DNA from 3 places in the Arthrobacter sp. StoSoilB19 genome. Region 2 is predicted to be linked to each of the others. Evidence: riboswitches for the same ligand, from Rfam matches in the RefSeq annotation. Region 2 holds a riboswitch; each other region holds the start of a gene.
What was found. Region 2 has a riboswitch for S-adenosylmethionine ahead of LDO86_RS18605 (DUF1737 domain-containing protein). Riboswitches for the same ligand answer to the same signal wherever they lie in the genome.
Positions count from the first base shown of each region.

Region 1: linked by a shared signal. The riboswitch ahead of LDO86_RS02730 (cobalamin-independent methionine synthase II family protein) and the one ahead of LDO86_RS18605 (DUF1737 domain-containing protein) in region 2 are both predicted to bind S-adenosylmethionine.
Region 3: linked by a shared signal. The riboswitch ahead of LDO86_RS06750 (bifunctional o-acetylhomoserine/o-acetylserine sulfhydrylase) and the one ahead of LDO86_RS18605 (DUF1737 domain-containing protein) in region 2 are both predicted to bind S-adenosylmethionine.

Region 1 is NZ_AP024650.1:559,300-565,716, reverse strand. It holds gene LDO86_RS02740 (adenylosuccinate synthase) at 1-964, opposite strand, end outside; gene LDO86_RS02735 (M14 family zinc carboxypeptidase) at 1,203-2,288, opposite strand; SAM riboswitch class I at 2,473-2,576, shown strand; gene LDO86_RS02730 (cobalamin-independent methionine synthase II family protein) at 2,590-3,798, shown strand; gene LDO86_RS02725 (uracil-DNA glycosylase) at 4,000-4,629, shown strand; gene LDO86_RS02720 (hypothetical protein) at 4,642-4,782, opposite strand; gene LDO86_RS02715 (DUF3151 domain-containing protein) at 4,978-5,400, opposite strand; gene fbaA (class II fructose-bisphosphate aldolase) at 5,401-6,417, opposite strand, start outside.
Region 2 is NZ_AP024650.1:4,020,104-4,026,520, reverse strand. It holds gene LDO86_RS18625 (UDP-N-acetylglucosamine 1-carboxyvinyltransferase) at 1-363, shown strand, start outside; gene LDO86_RS18620 (glutamate--cysteine ligase) at 430-1,656, shown strand; gene LDO86_RS18615 (O-succinylhomoserine sulfhydrylase) at 1,792-3,000, opposite strand; gene LDO86_RS18610 (rhodanese-like domain-containing protein) at 3,001-3,411, opposite strand; gene LDO86_RS18605 (DUF1737 domain-containing protein) at 3,408-3,683, opposite strand; SAM riboswitch class IV at 3,697-3,812, opposite strand; gene opgC (OpgC domain-containing protein) at 4,038-6,417, shown strand, end outside.
Region 3 is NZ_AP024650.1:1,472,142-1,478,558, forward strand. It holds gene LDO86_RS06740 (HNH endonuclease signature motif containing protein) at 1-984, opposite strand, end outside; gene LDO86_RS06745 (VOC family protein) at 1,174-1,812, opposite strand; SAM riboswitch class IV at 2,031-2,145, shown strand; gene LDO86_RS06750 (bifunctional o-acetylhomoserine/o-acetylserine sulfhydrylase) at 2,189-3,511, shown strand; SAM riboswitch class IV at 3,612-3,727, shown strand; gene LDO86_RS06755 (homoserine O-acetyltransferase) at 3,740-4,855, shown strand; gene LDO86_RS06760 (MFS transporter) at 5,022-6,404, shown strand; gene LDO86_RS06765 (zinc-binding dehydrogenase) at 6,413-6,417, shown strand, end outside.

The sequences.
Region 1 (6,417 bases), 910 kb from region 2:
CGTTGACGCGGGAGGCATGCCGGGCCAGGACGGCGTCGTACCAGCCGCAGCGGCGCGGGCGTCCAGTGTTGACGCCGAATTCGCCGCCGGTCTTCTGCAGGTACATGCCCATCTCGTCGAAGAGTTCCGTGGGGAACGGGCCGGCGCCAACGCGGGTGGTGTAGGCCTTGATGATGCCGATGGAGCGCGAGATGCGGGTGGGCCCGATGCCGGAGCCAACCGACGCGCCGCCGGCGGTGGGGTTGGAGGAGGTCACGAACGGGTAGGTGCCGTGGTCCACGTCCAGGAACGTAGCCTGGCCGCCTTCCATCAGGACCACCTTGCCCTCGTCCAGCGCGGTGTTCAGGACCAGGGTGCTGTCGATGACCAGCGGACGGAGCCGCTCGGCGAAGGACAGGAAGTAGTCCACGATCTCGTCCACCACAACGCTGCGGCGGTTGTAGACCTTGACCAGGAGTTCGTTCTTCTGGCGCAGCGAGCCTTCCACCTTCTGGCGGAGGATGGATTCGTCAAAGACGTCCTGGACGCGGATGCCCAGCCGGGCCACCTTGTCCATGTAGGCGGGGCCGATGCCGCGGCCGGTGGTGCCGATGGCGCGGCTGCCCAAGAAGCGTTCGGTCACTTTGTCCAGGACCTGGTGGTACGGGGCCACCAGGTGGGCGTTGGCGGAAACCCGCAGCTTCGAAGTGTCCGCACCGCGGGCCTGGAGCCCGTCGATTTCCTGGAAGAGGGCTTCGAGGTTCACCACGCAGCCGTTGCCGATGATGGGAACAGCGTTGGGGCTGAGAATGCCTGCCGGCAGCAGCTTGAGTTCGTACTTTTCACCGCCTACGACGACGGTGTGCCCGGCATTGTTGCCGCCATTGGGCTTGACGACGTAGTCAACACGGCCGCCCAAAAGGTCGGTGGCCTTGCCTTTTCCTTCGTCGCCCCACTGGGCTCCTACGATCACAATTGCTGGCATGGGATCCTCCCCCATTCGTTCGGGCTGCCCGGGTCCAGCCACCTGGTGGCGGGCCCATGCAGCGCCGTTCATGAGAATGCCCCGAACATACCGGCCTTCGCACAGCCGCAGCACGGCACGGCGAAGCAAGAGTTCCGGGGCTCTTACCACCCAAGTTTAGCCGATGGGGCACTTTGTCCACTGTTGTGGCCCGCCGCGGCCCTTTCGCAAATATGGGCCGCGGCGGGCGCCGGGCCTCCTACTCGTCCTCGGCCTCCCCCGCGGGCCGGGACGTCTGCTCGGCGAGCGTGTCCCAGAAGGAGGTGTCGGCGTCGGCAATGGATCCATCCGCGATGGCCGCGGCGGTGGACGCCAGCGTGGTGACCGTCTGCTTGATCAGGTAACCATTGCTCCGCTGCCCCAGCGCGTAACCATCCAGGTAGTGGTCGGACATGCCGCGCATCTCGAAAAGCAGGGTGGCAATGCCGTATTCCACGGAGATGCCGTTGCGGCTGATGGTCTCGGCGCTGCCGCCCTGGTACCTGCCCAGGTGGCCCCAGCCGGTGGAGTCAACGTTGTTGAAGACAACGGCGCCGAGCCGCTTTGATTTCTCGACGACGGCGGGGTCGGCGTTCGGGGTGGTGGGGTACAGGATGGAGCCGGAAACCAGCTTGCCGTCGCGCTCGGCGCGGGTGCCCTGGTGGTGCAGGTCGATCATGTAGTCAATGCGGTACTTGCGCATCACGTTGTTGTGCAGCGCCTGGGTCTCCGGCTGGACCTTGGCCACATGGTCCCGGTTCAGGTCCACGCCTTCCGCGTTGTAGCGGGTGAGGTGGCGGTCCCCTCTGGCAAGGTAGTCGTCCAGGGAGAAGTTGACATCCCCCATGGCACCGTCCCCGTTGAGCATGGGCACGATGAGGATGTTCACGCCGTCCAGGATGCCTGCCGACTTGCCCGTGCCCAGGTGCTTGACGAACTCGAGGGCACCCTCGGTGGTGAGCTGTTCATTGCCGTGCTGCTGGGTCAAATACAGGATGGTGGGCTTGGCCGGGTCCGATATGTACTTGACCAGGTGGATGTCGCGGCCTTTGACGGTCTGGCCGATGACCTCCAGCTCCATGGCGGGCTGGCGCGCATCCTGGTCCTTCAGGAACGAGACCATCTGGTCGTAGGTGGCCAGCTTCGACGTGGTGATCTGGCCGTTGCCGTCGTAGGAAGGCCCTTCGCCTACGGCGCCGGCCAGGGGCGCCGGACCTGCTGCGACGGCGAGCGCGAGGGCTCCGCTAACGGCAAGGGTCCTGAGGGATTTCGTCACAGTTACCTCTTTCGAGTGCTCGGGTGGCATCCGCCGCTCCGTCGCAGCGGAGGCATGTGACATTCACACAACCAAGCTTAACGAAACCTGTCAATATGCTGGACAAACGCTGTAAGTACGTTCCGGTCCTGCCGCCGGCGGCCGGCCGGACATGCCCACGACATAAAGCGGTGCGGATTTGCGCGGCTCCACGCGCGTCGATTTATCTGAGAGTGGACCATCCGGAGCGGCCGAGAGACCTGGCTCAATGACGCCGCAGCAACCACGTCCCGGCAGACTCCTGCCGGCCGAAGGTGCTACTGCCAGGACCGATGGAAAGGAAGATTCCAGCATGTCCCAGAACACCGACCATATCCGCGTGACCCACGCCGGTTCATTGCCCCGCACCCCTGAACTCATTGCGGCCAACGCCGCCAAGGAAGCCGACGGCATCACGCCGGAATTCCTGGAACTCCTCGAAGCCTCCGTAGTGGACGTGGTGCAGCGCCAGAAGGACCTTGGCATCGACATCCCCAACGACGGCGAGTACGGGCACACCATGTCCAGCTCGGTGGATTACGGGGCGTGGTGGAATTACTCCTTCGCCCGGCTCGGGGGCCTTGAGCCAACCACCGTGGACCGCTGGGCCGAGTCCGGCGTCCGCCGCTCGTCCCCCGGCAACGTTGTCCTGACCTCGTTCCCGGACCGGCGCGACCGGCAGGCCTTCAACGAGGCCTACAGCGATCCCGCATCCGGCATCCTCACCCACCGCAAGAGCGTTGCCCAGCCCAAGATCGCCGGACCGCTGACCTACACGGGCCAGGACCTGGTGGCCTCGGACATCCGGAACCTGAAGACCGGGCTCGCCGCCGCAGGCCTCACGGATGGCTTCGTGGCCTCCCTCTCCCCCGGCTCATGCGCGCGGGTAGCCAACGACTACTACAAGAACGACGAGGAACTCGTCTACGCCTGCGCTGATGCCATGCGGGAGGAATACAAGGCCATCATCGAGGCCGGCCTTACGGTGCAGCTCGATGATCCGTCCCTGGCCGAAAGCTGGGACCAGATCAATCCCGAGCCATCCCTGGACGATTACCTGAAGTTCATCCAACTGCGCGTCGAAGCGACCAACTGGGCGCTGCGCGGCCTGCCGCAGGAACAGATCCGGCTGCACGTGTGCTGGGGATCCTGGCACGGCCCACACACCACGGACATCCCGTTCGCCGACATCATCGGCTCTGTGCTTCAGGTCAACGCCGGCGCCTATTCCTTTGAAGCGGCAAACGTCCGCCACGAACACGAATGGCGGGTGTGGGAGGACACAAAGCTCCCCGAGGGCAAGGTGATCATCCCGGGCGTTGTTTCGCATGCCACCAATGTGGTGGAGCACCCGGACCTGGTGGCGGACCGGATCGTCCGCTTTGCGGACCTCGTGGGCCGCGGGAACGTCATTGCCTCCACCGACTGTGGCCTGGGCGGCAGGGTGCACCCGCAGATCGCCTTCGCCAAGCTGGAGGCACTGGGTGAGGGTGCCCGCCGCGCCTCGAAGCGCCTCTTCTAGCCGCTCCCGCACCGACGCGCCGGCTGTGCCTTCCATCACCGGAAGGGGCGGCCGGCGTTTCGCTTGCCTGGGCTTGCTAAACTGGAGTAGGCCGACCAGGAGTTGGTCCACCCCAATCAACCGCCACTGATGTGCCGTGCCGCCGTGCGCCCATGTCCGTGGCGGCAGCAACGCCAATCCCCGCAGGAGATCCAGCACTTCATGACAGCCCTGGCACCCGAAACATTCCACGAACAGCTCATGAGCCGCCGCTACGAACCCAGCGTTGCCGCCGTCAACGAACTGTGTGATTCCCTGCAGGAGGCCAAGCCCGGAACCGTGGTGCCCTACGTGGACCCCATGCACGACGTGGAGGAATGCCGCATCATCAGCCTGTTCTCCAACATCGGCGAGGTGGATCCGTCCGGGTTCATCACCCCCGGCGACCAGGACGCTGTTACCCGCATGCTGGGGATCCAGTGGAAGCTTGGCCTGCGCCCGGAGTTCGTCATGCCGTGGAACGTCCACCCTTGGCACGTCCCGGGCGAAGCCAACGGCAAGTTCACTCCGGACCAGATCCAGTCAGGCCTGAAGCCCCTGCTGAAGTTCCTGGCCCTGGTCCCCCGCGCCTCGGTGATCGTGGCGCATGGCACCGAAGCCAACCGCCTGGCCAACCTGCTGTTGAAGACCGAGGTGCCCCTCCTCTGGCGCCGCGGCCTGAAGACCTACAAGGTCCGCTCGCTGAGCGGCCGCGCCTTCGCCGGTTCCCCGGCCCGCCAGGAGGAGTACCTGGAGGACATGCGCACTGCCTATGCAGACGCCATGGCCCGCACGGGTATTGCCAAACCTTAAGACCTGCGCCGCTCAGCCTGTGGCATCGGACTCGGTAAACGAAATTCCCGGTGCCGATTCGTCTTCGGCTTCAACCCAGGTGGTGAAGTCGGCGTACGACATCCACGAGTAGTAGTCACAGAACCTGAGACGCGATTTCTCCTGCTTTCCCACGCTTCGCGCAGCTCCTCCTTTCCTCCCCTGGCCCTTCGATTCTTTTAACCGAAATGAGGGACGGCGCATTCCAGGCCGGATACGACGGCGGGCGGTCACCTTCTCATTGAAAGGTGACCGCCCGCCGTCGTTCCCAGCCCGAACCCCTCCCTGGCAATCTGCACCAGGAAAAAGTGCGGGCGTGGGCCCAGGGAGTTATTCGCCCTCGATGGCTGCCTTTGCCGTGGGATCGGAATCGTTCAGGAACTTCTCGATCCGCTCCGGCTCTTCAGCCTCGCCGATGGCCGACGAGGCCCGGCCCAGGGAGTAGAGGGCCCGCAGGAACCCGCGGTTTGGCTCATGCTCCCAGGGGATGGGCCCCACGCCGCGCCAGCCGTTGCGGCGCAGCGCATCCAGTCCGCGGTGGTAACCCACCCGGGCATAGGCGTAGGAGTCGATGGTGCGGCCTTCCGTCCACGCCTCCTCAGCCAGGACGGCCCACAGGAGCGAGGACGTTGGGTGCTTCGCCACCAGGTCCAGGGCCTCCTGGCCGGCCTCAAGCTGCGCGTTCACCTCGGTTTCGGCAGGCAGGAGAGTGGGCTCCGGCCCCATCAGGTTCCGGCGGAACTCGTCCGACATCTAGAAGGTCTTTCCGGCCGAACCGAGCTGCTTGGTGGCTTCCACCACGCGGGCCGCCAGGCCGGCTTCGGCGGAGGCGCCCCAGACGCGGGGGTCGTAGGTCTTCTTGTTGCCCACTTCGCCGTCCACCTTCAGGACGCCGTCGTAGTTCTTGAACATGTGGTCAGCAACCGGACGCGTGTAGGCGTACTGGGTGTCGGTGTCGATGTTCATCTTGATCACGCCGTAGGAGACGGCGTCGGCGATTTCCTGGTCGGAGGAGCCGGAGCCGCCGTGGAACACGAGGTCGAACGGGTTGTCCTTGCCGATCTTCGCGCCCACCTGGGCCTGGATGTCCTTGAGGATCTCCGGGCGGAGCTTGACGCCGCCGGGCTTGTAGACGCCGTGGACGTTGCCGAAGGTCAGGGCCGTGATGTAGCGGCCGTTTTCACCGGAGCCCAGGGCATCGATGGTGGCCAGGGCGTCCTCAACGGTGGTGTACAGCTTGTCGTTGATGGCGTTTTCCACGCCGTCCTCCTCGCCGCCAACGGTGCCGATCTCCACTTCGAGGATCATCTTGGCGGCAGCAGTGCGGCCGAGCAGTTCGCGGGCGATGCGCAGGTTTTCCTGGAGGGTCTCGGCGGAGCCGTCCCACATGTGGGAGTTGAACAGCGGGTTCCGGCCGGCCTTGACCTCAGCCTCGGAAGCAGCCAGCAGGGGCAGGACGAAACCGTCCAGCTTGTCCTTGGGGCAGTGGTCCGTGTGCAGGGCGACGTTGACGCCGTAGTTCTTGGCTACTTCGCGGGCGAAGGCTGCGAAGCCCAGGGAACCGGCAACCATGTCCTTGGTGGATGCGCCGGACCAGTAGGCCGCACCGCCGGTGGAAACCTGGACGATGCCGTCGGACTCCGCCTCGGCGAAGCCGCGGAGCGCTGCGTTGAGCGTCTGCGAGGACGTGACGTTCACGGCCGGGTATGCGAAGCCGCCCGCCTTCGCGCGGTCGATCATTTCGGAGTAGATCTCTGGGGTTGCAATGGG
Region 2 (6,417 bases):
GGGCTGAACATCGACAACCTGCCGTTCTTTGCCGTCATTGCCGCGAACGCCGATGGCCAGACCATGATCCACGACTGGGTCTACGAGAACCGGGCCATTTACCTGACAGAGCTGAACAGGCTTGGGGCGCAGGTGCAGTTGCTGGATCCGCACCGGATCTACGTCAACGGGCCCACCAAGTGGCGCGCCGCCGAGGTGGGCTGCCCGCCTGCACTTCGTCCGGCCGCCTGCCTGCTGCTGGCCATGCTCGCCGCCCGGGGCGTATCCGAACTGCGGAACATCTACGTGATCGAGCGTGGCTACGAGGACCTGGCGGAACGCCTGAACACCATCGGCGCCAAGGTGGAGTACTTCCAGGACTAGCATTCACGGTTCGTCATGAATCGCCGGGGCCCCTCGAATGCCGGACAAGTATCGCAGAATGTTCGTATGCGTACTTTTGGCGTAGAGGAGGAACTCCTGATCGTTGATCCGGAGTCCGGGGAACCCCTTGCCCTGGCCGACGCCCTCCTGGCCGGCCACCGCGTTGCGGCTGACGATCTTCCCGTGGACCCGGAGGTCCACCACTCCGGAAAACAGGCGGATTACGACGACGAGATGGGCTTGAGTGCCGAGCTGAAGCTTGAGCAGATCGAGACCCAGACCCGTCCGTGCCTCGAATACGGGAGCCTGCTCGAACAGATCCGCGCGGGCCGCGCCCTGGCGGACCAGGCCGCCAGGAAGCATGGCGCCAGGGTGGCGGCCCTCGCCACCTCGCCCTTGGCCTCCACCACCCACACGACGCCCGACCCCCGGTACGCCAAAATGCTGGAGCGCTTCGGCCTCACCGCCCAGGAGCAGCTGACCTGCGGCTTCCATGTGCACACGTTCATCGAATCGCCCGAAGAGGGCGTGGCGGTCCTGGACCGGATCCGCGACAAGCTGGCAGTGCTGACGGCCCTGAGCGCCAATTCACCCTTCTGGAACGGCGTTCCGACCGGGTTTGAAAGCTACCGCACCCAGGCCTGGAACCGGTGGCCCACGGCGGGCCCGGCCGGTATTTACGGGACGTACCCTGCCTACCGGCGCGTGGTGACGCGGCTGCTGGAAAGCGGCGTCATGCTCGATGAGGGCATGCTGTACTTCGACGCCCGGCTGTCCCGCAACCACCCCACCGTCGAGGTTCGCGTGGCGGACGTCTGCCTTCGTGCCGAGGATGCAGCGCTCATTGCCGTGCTGGTTCGGGCGCTGGTGGAATCCGCCAGCAGGGAATGGCAGGCCGACGTGGATCCTGCGCCGGTTCCCACCGTCCTCCTCCGGATGGCCTCGTGGCAGGCCAGCAGCGCCGGGCTAAGCGGTGAACTCCTGGATTTTGGGAATTTCCGGCCCGCACCGGCCGCGGACGTGGTCCGGTCCCTGGTGGATTACCTGGCTCCCGTCCTGTCCGAACAGGGGGAGCTGGCACTGGCACGGCAGGGGGTGGAGGACATCATCGCCCGCGGAACGGGAGCCGCCGAACAGCGCCGCGCCCGGGACAAGGCGGTGGCGGGACCGCCCCCGGAGGACATGGGGTTCGGCGCCGTGGTGCGGCAGGCCGTCAACGTGACCATGCGGGATGCCCTGGACCTTGCTGACGTGGAGGGCACGCCCGAACTGCTGCGGGTCCGCCAGAGCTGACCTTCGACGCGCATATCCATTCCCGACGCGCAGATTCCTCCTCGCGGCCCATATTTGGTGCGCGCCAGGGAATCTGCGCATCGAAAGGAGGAAGCGCGTCGCCCGGACCCAGAGGAGCTAGGGCTTCCCGCGCGGCTAGATCTGCTTGAGTGCCTGTTCCAGGTCGCGGAGGAGGTCCTCCGGGTCCTCGAGCCCTACCGAGAGCCGCACCACGCCGTCACTGAGCCCAATGGCGGCGCGCCCTTCCGGCCCCATGGCGCGGTGCGTGGTGGTGGCGGGGTGCGTGATCAGGGACTTCGAATCACCAAGGTTGTTGGAGATGTCGATGATGCGCAGCCCGTCCAGCAGTGCGAAGGCCGCTTCCTTGCCGGAGCGCCCGCCGGAGGGAGCCAGCTCAAGCGTGAGGACCGTACCGCCGGCGCTCATCTGCCGTGCCGCCAGGTCGTACTGCGGGTGGGACTTGAGCAGCGGGTACTTCACCCAGCTCACGGCGGGCTGTTCTTCCAGCCACTCTGCGAGCCGGAGCGCCGTGGCGGAGGAATGGTTCACGCGCAGACTCATGGTCTCCAGGCCCTTGGTCAGGACCCAGGCGTTGAACGCCGAGAGTGCGGGCCCGGTGTGGCGCATGAGCTGTTTTACGGGACCGTCGATGAACTCCTTGGTGCCCAGGATGGCGCCGCCCATGACCCTGCCCTGGCCGTCGATGTGCTTGGTGCCGGAGTAGACGATGACGTCGGCGCCCAGGTCACCGCAGCGCTGCAGCAGGGGAGTGGCGAAGACGTTGTCCGCCACCACCTTGGCGCCGGCGGCATGCGCAAGTTCGCTGACCGCGGCGATGTCCACGATCTCCTGCATCGGGTTGGACGGGGATTCGAAGAAGACGGCGGTGGTGGGCTTGGAGAGGGCCTCGCGCCACTGGTCCAGGTCCGGCCCGTCCACGAAGACGGTCTCCACGCCCCACCGGGGAAGGATCTCGTTCAAAATCACGAAGCACGAACCGAACAGCGACCGGGCGGCCACCACCCGGTCGCCGGCAGCCAGCAGGGCACCAAGCGCGGTGAACACCGCGGACATGCCCGACGCCGTCGCGAAGCAGGCTTCGGTGCCTTCCAGCAGCCGGAGCCGCTCCTGGAAGGTGGCCACGGACGGGTTTCCGTAGCGGGAGTAGACAAAGCGTTCGTCCTCGCCGGTGAAGGCGCGTTCAGCTGCTGCCGCGGATTCGTAGACGAAGCCGGAGTTCAGGAAGATGGCCTCGGACGTTTCCTGGAAGTTGGTGCGGTCCAGCCCGCCACGGACAGCCTGGGTGTCGGGGTTCCAGCCGGGGGCGTCTTGGTTGAAGGTCACTTAGTTCTTTCCGAGGTTGGTGGGAAGGCCGCGGTTTTTCCAGCCGTTGACGGTGCGTTCGCCATAGCGGTCCGGCTCGCCTTCAAAGCCCTCCAGCACGTTGTAGGAGGTGAAGCCGGCCCGGGTGGCCGCGATGGCTGCCGCGATGGACCGCTGGCCGGAGCGGCACAGGAACACCAGTTCGGTTGAACGGTCCTCGGGCGCCTGCTGGCTGAGGTCGTTGATGAAGTCGGGGTTGGGGATGCCGCCGGGGAAGGTCCACTGGATGAAGAGGGGGTCGTTGTCCGTGGCCTTGGTGTCCGGAATGCCGATGTGGGCCCATTCGCCCTCGGTGCGGACGTCCACCAGGATGGCGCCCTGTTCCAGCTTCTCCCATGCTTCCTGGGGCGTGAGGTCTCCCGCGTAGCTCATGCGTGGCCCTCGCCGTCGAACTCGCCTTCAAATTCGGCGTCCAGTTCATCCACTGCGGTGGCAACCGCGGCATCGGCCGAGGCGATTGCCGCCGGAAGGACCACTGCCTGCGCCACGATCACGCTGGTGCCGTTGAAGGTGGCTGCCGGGCTGCCGTGCAGCACATAGCCGTCGGCCAGGGCCGTGGAGATCCGCTCGCAGAATGAACGGTCATCCGGGCCGGTGATCAGGCGGTAGGACAATTTTTCGTCAGGGGCAGGTGCGTCAGACACGACGGATCTCCTTCTTTCACGCTTGCAGCTCGAATCGGTCGATATGCCGAGTATTCACCTGAGGCACCCCGCCGCGAAAGGGAGGGTTGCCGACCGGCCAGTCAGGGCTTCACACCGGTACTCATTACTCCCCAAAAACGTAACATCTGCCGCGCCAAGCCGCACCGCCGCCGTCGTCATGTTCCGTAATTGAGCAGCGCTGAAGGGAGGCGCGGGGTTGAAGGAAAGCGCGACGGCGGACATCGCCGCAGGTGGGCGGCCGGCCACGTGCCGCCCGGGGCCGCAGGGCCGATAAAGTTCTTACCGGGGCGCCGCCCCGTCGTCACAGCAATGAGCACCGGGGGTCCTGTCAGCATGCGGGCAAACACATCGCGCCACCAGGCCGCCATCCGGGGGACCCGCCGGCCGTCCATCGGGGCGTTCCTGGCCGCGGCCCTCGTCAGCCTCCTGGCCCTGCTGGCGGCTGCGCCGGCGCATGCGGCGGACGTTGCGCCGGAAAAGGGAAAGCCCTGGCTGGGCGCGGTGCTCGAGTGGGGCGAGGACACCGCCGCAGGTTTCAGCGGCCGGCTTGGTGCCAGTCCGGCCGTCTTCGGCCACGACATCACCATCCCCTACCGCGATGCGGAACGGAACGACCTTGACGGCTTCCTTCAGCAGGCCGCGTCCCTAGGCGCCCACGCCCTGCTCACGGTGAAGCCGTCAGTGCCCCTGGACCAGCTCGGCACCGCGGAAGCGGAAGCATTCGCAGCGCAGGTGCGCGACCTTACGTCCGGGTTCAAGGGGCAGTTGCTGATCCGGTTCGCCCCGGACATGAATGCAAGCTGGGTGGCCTGGGGCCAGCAGCCCGCCGCGTACCGGCAGGCCTTCAGGGCTGTGGCGGCAGCGTTCAAGAAGTACGACGGCGGCCGGGCCACCTTGGTGTGGGCGCCTTACCTGGGCAAGGACTACCCCTTTGACCGCAACCGGGATGCCCCGCAGCCCGGAACCGAAGGCTTTTCCCTCCTGGACACGAACGGCGACGGGGCCTGGAACTCAAGCGACAGCGCCTACGCCCCTTACTACCCGGGCGACGACGCAGTGGACTGGGCGGGGCTGGCCGCCTATCACGACGACACGGCCGGCGGCCCCGCCGTCAACTCCCAGCCGAGGGCCGGCGAGCTCCAGGACATGCTGACGGCCTCCGGCGGCGAAAACTTCTACGGCACCTATTCCGAGGGGCGCAACAAGCCGTTCCTCCTCCAGACCTCTGCTTTCTACAGCCCCGCGTCCGGCGGCGCGCAGGAGGCGGACATCAAGGCGGGCTGGTGGGACCAGGTGGTGGGAACTGCCACTTCCCCAGCTTTTGCCGGGACGGCCGCCGTTGTCTGGGACGAGCGCACCAGCACCAGGGATACCGGCGTGGCGAGCATCAGCTGGCTGCTCACGGGACAGGCGGGCATCGCCAAAGCGGCCCTGGACAGGCTGAAGGCATCGCCAATGGTCACCGGGCCGGTCACCGACGTGGCATCCGGGAGCACCTACGTCCGGGCCAACACGCTCTCCGGGGCTGCCGCCTGGACTGTTGCCGCCGCCATGGCCATCCTCCTGGTGGCCCTGTGGCAGATACCCCGCCGGATCAACGCAGCCACGGCCTGGGGCTACCAGGATCCCTCCGCCAGGGACTCGCGCATCGATCTGCTGCGCGGGATGGCCATCGTCTTTGTGGTGGTGAACCACCTGGGCATGGCATCGCTGTTCCAGCTGCTCACCCAGGAGGCCGTGGGCTTCGTGTCGGGTGCGGAACTGTTCGTCCTGTTCTCCGGACTGGTGGTGGGCATGGTGTACGGACCCAAGGCCAGGGAGGACTTCGGGCAGGTGGTCGACCTCACGACCCGCCGCGCCGGCAAGCTCTACCTGACGGCGCTGGCCGTGCTGATCGGCGTCTTCCTTCTGTCCCTGCTCCCGTTCTTCCACACCGAGGCCCTGACCACGTTCGTGGACCAGGGGACCGGTGGCGCCGGGCACAACGGGGCCGGCCGGACCTACGACCTCTATGCGGGCATGTCATCGCTGTTCCAGTTCCCCGTCCCGCCCCAGGTGCTTCCGGCCATCGTGCTGCTGCAGTTCGGTCCCTGGCAGTTCAATGTCATGGGGCTCTATGTGGTGCTGTTGCTGGTCAGCCCGCTGATCCTCGCGGCGCTGAACCGCGGAAAGGCCATCTGGGTCGTGGCGGTGTCGGTTGCCGTGTATGCGGCAGGTGCCATGACCAGGTTCCGGATCCTGCCCTCGCAGTTTGAGGACTCCTTCCCGCTGCTGGTGTGGCAGGTGCTTTTCGTGCTTGGGCTGGTTGCGGGCTACCATCGGCGCAGCATCACAGCGTGGCTGTCGCGCCACACGTGGGTGGTGGTTGCCTGCACCACGGCAGCATTCGCTTTGGCCTTCCTGTCCTGGGGCAACCCCTACCTGGCCAACGCCTATGACGTCCGACTGGCGCTGCTGCCGGATGCGTCCTACCGGGCAATGTATGACGCCTTCTTCGGCCGGACATACCTGGCCCCGGGCCGGCTGCTCAACGTCCTGGTCCTGGTGGTGGCTGCGTACGCATTCCTCAGTGCTTACTGGAAACCGGTGGACCGGGCCCTGGGCTGGTTCCTGGTCCCGCTGGGACGGGCCACGCTGTACGTCTTCATCATGCACGTGGTGCTGATCGCCGTCGTGGCCAACATCCCGGCCCTGCAGCAGCAAAGCATCCTCC
Region 3 (6,417 bases), 1.8 Mb from region 2:
CGGGACGGTGACCAGGACATCGGCCCGAGGGGTGGGGACCTTGCCAACATCACCAGTGCTCCCTGTGCCGGAAACGCTGCCTGCGGCCGCCGTATCACCTGTAGCCCGTGCAGCCCCACCCGGAGCAGCCTCACCGGTGGCCGTGGTGGTTCCGGCGCCGAGGAGGAGTGATGCTGCGATGTCGGGGCGGAGTTGGGTGAGGGTGCGGGGCTCGTCAGGGCCCTGCAGGCCGCGGGCGGTGGCGGTGGTGCGGTTCCAGATGGCGCAGGCGGTGTCGCCGGGGAGGTAGAGCGAGAGCCAGGCCATGCCGTCGCGGTCGGGGGTGTATTCCATCCGCCGGTCCGCGACGCCTTTGGCGTGGCGTTTTTCGAGGGTTTCGGGGTGGTGGCGTTCCCGCCAGGCGCGGATCTTGGCGCGGAACCGGGCGGGGACGAGTTCGCCGGGGGCGGCGCCGCGGGCGGGGTTGGGGGCGTCGGGGTCGAAGAAGTGCGCCACCAAGGCAGCAGCCCCGTCAGGGGTGAGCCCCTCGGTTTCGTCGGCGACAATCCTGGCATGCTGCCACGACAGGTCACCGGCTGACAGGGCGCCCAGGAGCGGCGGCAGGGAACACACCCGGCGGGACTGTTCCACCAACCCGCCTGCGGCCGCGGAACTGACGGTCAGGACTCCGGCGATCTCCTCCACCGTTGACATCTCCGAAAACATGCGCTCATCCACGGGGGCGTCGGGGGCAAGCAGTGCCTGCTGGATTTCGACCGCTTCTGCCGCGTCCAGGGCTTTCACCGCGGCGAGCTGAGCCTCGACCCGGGAGACTGCCTCCAGCCGTTCCAGCCGGAGCTCGTACCGCCGCTGCAGCACATCCACGTCAGCGCCAACACCGGTCCCGGCGGCAAGGAAATGATCCTCACGGGTAAGAGCATCGAGGGCAGCAACAGAGGCAGAAACACCCTCCAACACCACCCCAACACCCGTGCCGATTCCCATACCCACATCATCCAGCGAGGCACCGACATTCAGACCTGGATCGCAGCGATGTAGGAAGCAGCCACTTAAATGAATTCGGCCGCCATCGGGTAGTGACGCCGTTGTCACCACCTGATGGCGGCCGAAGCTGATCCGGGTACTGGCCCGGTGAACCCCCTCCCGGACATTCCGGGAGGCTGGGGTGGAGCGTCAGATGGTGACGGCTCCGTTGGCGGTTTCAAACGTGACCGACAGGATGCCCGGAGTTCCATGCGGGGCGACCCACTCCACCGCCACGTCCTCAAGCGGCTTCTCCACCGGTTCACCCAGCCACTCGGTCACGCGGGACGCGGAGCCGGCGATGGTCAGGCAGCTCATCTTAAGGTTGCTGGGGTAGGCGTTGGACGGGTGCAGTGCCGGGTCGCCTTCCCACTTGAGCATGTACGGCACCTGGGGATCGGCGATAAGGCCAAGGATGCCAATCTGTTTCCAGACCAGCTCCCGGCCGTCCGGGAACTTGCGGTTGCCGTTCACCGCGGCGCGGCCAAGGCGTGCCTCGAACGGGGCGAGGTCGTCCACTTCGACGCACCAGCCCATCCAGCCGCCACCGGCCGCGGAACGGGCACGCACGGCCTGTCCGAACGGTGCCTTGTCCGAAGCCGGGTGGTCCAGGACCTCTACGACTTCCAGGTACTTGTGCCCGGCGAGCGGGATGATCATATTCCGGGTTCCGAACCGGGGGTGCACCCCGCCCTTCACTGCCTCAACGCCGAGGGCAGATGAAATACGTTCGGTAGTGGCCGCGAGGCCATCTTGTTCACAGGCGTAAGAGACGTGATCCATGCGCATGGCAACATCTTGGCACTTTGTGATCCGGCTCTCAGCTAAGGGTACCCTTACTGGAAAAGGGCCGGGAAAAGGGCCGGGAACATGGGCAAGAAGGACGACGGCGGCGTCCCCGGCCGGGTGCGGGGCGGCCCACCTGTGGCGGCTCGAAAGCCATGCAGGGCGACCTTGTTCGTCACAATGCTGTCCACGGCGACTACCCCGTTCCTAGACTGGGCGCAGGTCATGAGCGCCAGCGCCAAGCCCCGGCTCGCTGGCCGGCAACCCTCCACCCGCGGTGGGGTGCCCCGGGTGAGGACCTGGCTGTCCGGCAAGAGCCGGAAGCAAGCGCGGCCCGTACTGCCCCACGCATTCCGGGCCCATGTCATAGGAGACTGAGATGTCCAACGGATGGTCTTTCGAAACCCGCCAGATCCATGCCGGCCAGGAGCCCGACAGTGCCACAGGAGCCCGCGCGCTCCCCATTTACCAGACCACGTCCTTCGTGTTCCCCAGCGCCGAAAGCGCAGCCAACCGCTTTGCCCTCGCCGAACTTGCACCCATCTACACCCGGATCGGCAACCCCACCCAGGATGCCGTCGAACAGCGGATCGCCAGCCTTGAGGGAGGCCTGGCCGCATTGCTGCTGAGCTCTGGCCAGGCCGCCGAGACGTTCGCGGTGCTGAACATTGCGGAGGCGGGGGACCATATTGTGGCGAGCCCCAGCCTTTATGGCGGAACGTACAACCTGTTCGCCCACACCCTGAAGAAGTTCGGCATCTCGGTCACCTTCGTCCAGGATCCCGACAACCTGGACCAGTGGCGCGACGCCGTCCAGCCGAACACCAAGCTCTTTTTCGGTGAAGTGGTGTCCAATCCCCGCCAGGACGTCCTGGACATCGAAGGCATCTCCGAGGTGGCCCACCAGGCAGGCGTGCCACTGATCGTGGACAACACCCTGTCCACGCCCTACCTGATCCGCCCACTGGAGTGGGGTGCGGACATCGTGATCCACTCCGCCACCAAATACCTGGGCGGCCACGGCTCCGCAATTGCCGGCGTGATCGTGGACTCCGGCAAATTCGACTTCGGCAAGGACCCTGAACGGTTCCCCGGCTTCAACACCCCGGACCCCACCTACAACGGCCTGGTCTACGCCCGCGACCTAGGCGCCGACGGTGCGCTGGGTGCCAACCTCTCCTACATCCTCAAGGCCCGCGTCCAGCTGCTGCGCGACCTTGGCTCGGCGGTTTCCCCCTTCAACGCCTTCCTGATCTCCCAGGGCCTGGAGACGCTGAGCCTGCGGGTGGAACGCCACGTTGCCAACGCCACTGAAGTGGCGCGCTGGCTGGAAGGACGGGACGACGTCGAATCCGTCGCCTACGCCGGGTTGCCCTCCAGCCCCTGGTACGAGCGTGGCCGCAAGTACGGGCCCAAGGGAACGGGCGCCGTCGTGGCCTTCAACCTTGCCGGCGGAGCGGAGGCGGGCAAGCGCTTCGTCGACGCCCTGGAGCTGCACTCCCACGTGGCCAACATCGGCGACGTCCGCTCCCTGGTCATCCACCCGGCGTCGACCACCCACAGCCAGCTCTCGCCGGAGCAGCAAGCGGTGGCCGGGGTGAATCCGGGACTGGTCCGGCTCTCTGTTGGCCTGGAGCACATCGACGACATCCTGGCCGACCTGGAAGCGGGTTTCCGCGCTGCCAAAGACGCCCAGAGCTAAAAGCGCGCCAGGGCTGACGCCGGAAGGGCCGGCAAGCGGGGAAGTCACAACCAGTCACACTCTTGGCCTGGAGCGGGGGGTGTTTCGTACACTCGAACCAGGTCATGAGTGCCAGTGACAGCCCCGGCTTGCTGGCCGGCAACCCTCCATCCGCGGTGGGGTGCCCCGGGTGAGGACCTGGCCTGCCGGTCAGACGACGGCAGGCAAGCGCGTAGAAGAGGTCTTGCCATGACGGTTACCGTCGCCCGAACCACCATCCCCGAACACGGAATTGTCCGCTACGCCTCCATCGGAGGGCTGGAACTCGAAGCCGGGGGGCACCTCCCGGACGTCACGCTGGCCTACGAAACCTGGGGCACGCTCAACGCCGACGCCAGCAACGCCATCCTGATCGAGCACGCCCTGACCGGCAGCACCCACGTGACCCGCGGCGACACGGACGAAGAAGGCTGGTGGGAACAATTGGCCGGTCCCGGCGCTCCCGTGGACACGGACAAGTTCTTCGTGGTGTCCGTCAACATCGTGGGCGGCTGCTACGGGTCCACGGGCCCGTCGTCGGCCGCCCCGGACGGAGCCCCCTGGGGCTCCCGCTTCCCCCTGGTCACCCTGCGGGACAGCACGGTGGCAGAGGCCCGGCTGGCTGACCAGCTGGGCATCAGCAGCTGGTTCGCTGTCCTGGGCGGATCCATGGGCGGCGCCCGCGCCCTTGAATGGGCAGTGACCTACCCGGAGAGGGTGCAGCGCTGCGCCGTCATCTCCGTGGGTGCCGCGAGCACGGCGGAACAGATCGCCTTCGCGCAGGCCCAGACCCTGGCCATCCGGCAGGACCCACACTTCAACGGCGGCGACTACTACGGCGGCCCCTGCCCGGAAGCCGGGCTGGCACTTGCCCGGCGCATTGCCCACATCACCTACCGGTCCGCGGCTGAACTGGAAGGCCGCTTCGGCCGGGAACCCCAGGCGCCGGAGTCGCCCCTGAAGGGTGAGGCTCTGGCCGCCCGCGGCCGCTACCAGGTGGAAAGCTACCTGGACCACCAGGGCAGCAAGCTCGTGAAGCGCTTCGACGCCAACAGCTATATCGCCCTCACCGAGGCGCTGATGAGCCATGACATCTGCCGGGGCCGCGGAACCCTGGCCGAAACCCTGGCCAGGTCCACCGCCAGGTTCTTCGTGGCCGCCGTGGATTCGGACCGGCTGTATTTCCCGTCGCAGTCCCGTGAGCTGGCCCAGGCCCTGCCGGGGGACGTGGACGTGCACGTCATCCAGGCGCCGATCGGGCACGACGGGTTCCTGACAGAGATCGGGCAGCTGGGCAGCCAGCTCCGGAGCAGCTTCCTGGCCTAGCGCCCCGCATGTGCATTCCTGCAGATGCCTTCTGCACTAATCGGCGTTGAGGTTGCACCGCAGGCAGACCATACTCAATCGAATCCGGTGCGTTCGTGGTGTGCATCACACCCGGCCGCCATTGATTGGTCCCCGTGGTGTCGACGACGACGCCGAAGGAGTTCGCATGAGTACGGAAAGCTCCGCCGCAAGGCGCACAGAGGAAACCGACGTCAAGGCTTCAGGCCTTAAGAAAGTGGTTACGGCCTCCATGGCCGGAACCGTTGTTGAGTGGTACGAGTTCTTCCTCTACGCCTCGGCTGCCACCCTGGTGTTCGGAAAGGCCTTCTTCCCCAACGCCGGCACAGAACTGGATGGCATCATCGCCGCCTTCCTCACTTATGCCGTCGGTTTCGTGGCGCGCCCCATCGGCGGCATCGTCTTTGGCCACTTCGGCGACAAGTTCGGACGCAAGAAGCTGCTGCAGCTGAGCATCATCCTGGTAGGCGTCTCCACCTTCCTCATGGGCTGCCTGCCCACGTTCCAGCAGATCGGCTACTGGGCTCCCGCACTGCTGGTGGTCCTCCGGTTCGCCCAGGGCTTTGCCGTTGGCGGCGAGTGGGGCGGCGCCGTCCTCCTCGTGGCCGAACACAGCCCCAGCAAATCCCGCGGTTTCTGGGCCAGCTGGCCACAGTCGGCAGTGCCGCTGGGAAACCTGCTTGCCACCGCCGTCTTGTTCACCCTGTCCTCCACGTTGACCCAGGACGCCTTCCTGGGGTGGGGCTGGCGCGTAGCGTTCTGGCTGTCCGCGGTGATCGTCCTGATCGGTTACTACATCCGCACCAAGGTCAATGACGCACCGATCTTCCTCGAAGCCCGCAAAGAGGTCGAAGCCGGCCACAAGGGCTACGGCGTCGCTGAGGTATTCCGGCGCTACCCCCGCGGCGTCTTCACCGCCATGGGCCTGCGCCTGGCGGAAAACATCCTGTACTACCTCGTGGTCACGTTCTCCATCACCTACCTGAAAACCGTGGTCCAGGCCGACACCACCCGCATCCTCCTCCTGCTGCTCCTTGCCCACGCCCTGCACTTCGCCGTCGTGCCCATGGTCGGCAAGCTGTCGGACCGGTTTGGCCGCAGGCCCGTCTACATGGCCGGCGCCATCATGGGGGCCACCTGGGGCTTCTTCGCCTTCCCCATGATGGACACCAAGAACGATGCCATCATCCTGGCCGCCATCATGATCGGCCTGGTGTTCCACGCCTTCATGTACGCCGGGCAGCCTGCCATCATGGCGGAAATGTTCCCCACCCGGATGCGCTACTCCGGGGTGTCCCTGGGCTACCAGGTGACGTCGATCGTGGCAGGATCCCTGGCCCCGATCATCGCCGCCTCGCTCCTGGGCGCCTACAAGTCCTCCGTCCCCGTGGCGGTCTACCTGCTGATCGCCTGCGCCATTACCGCCGTCGCGGTCTACTTCCTGAAGGAAACCCGCGGCATCTCGCTGCACGACGTGGACGCCGCCGACGCCCAGGGCACCGCCGACCTCCTTGCCGCCCGCAAGAAGTAGCAGGATCCGTGAA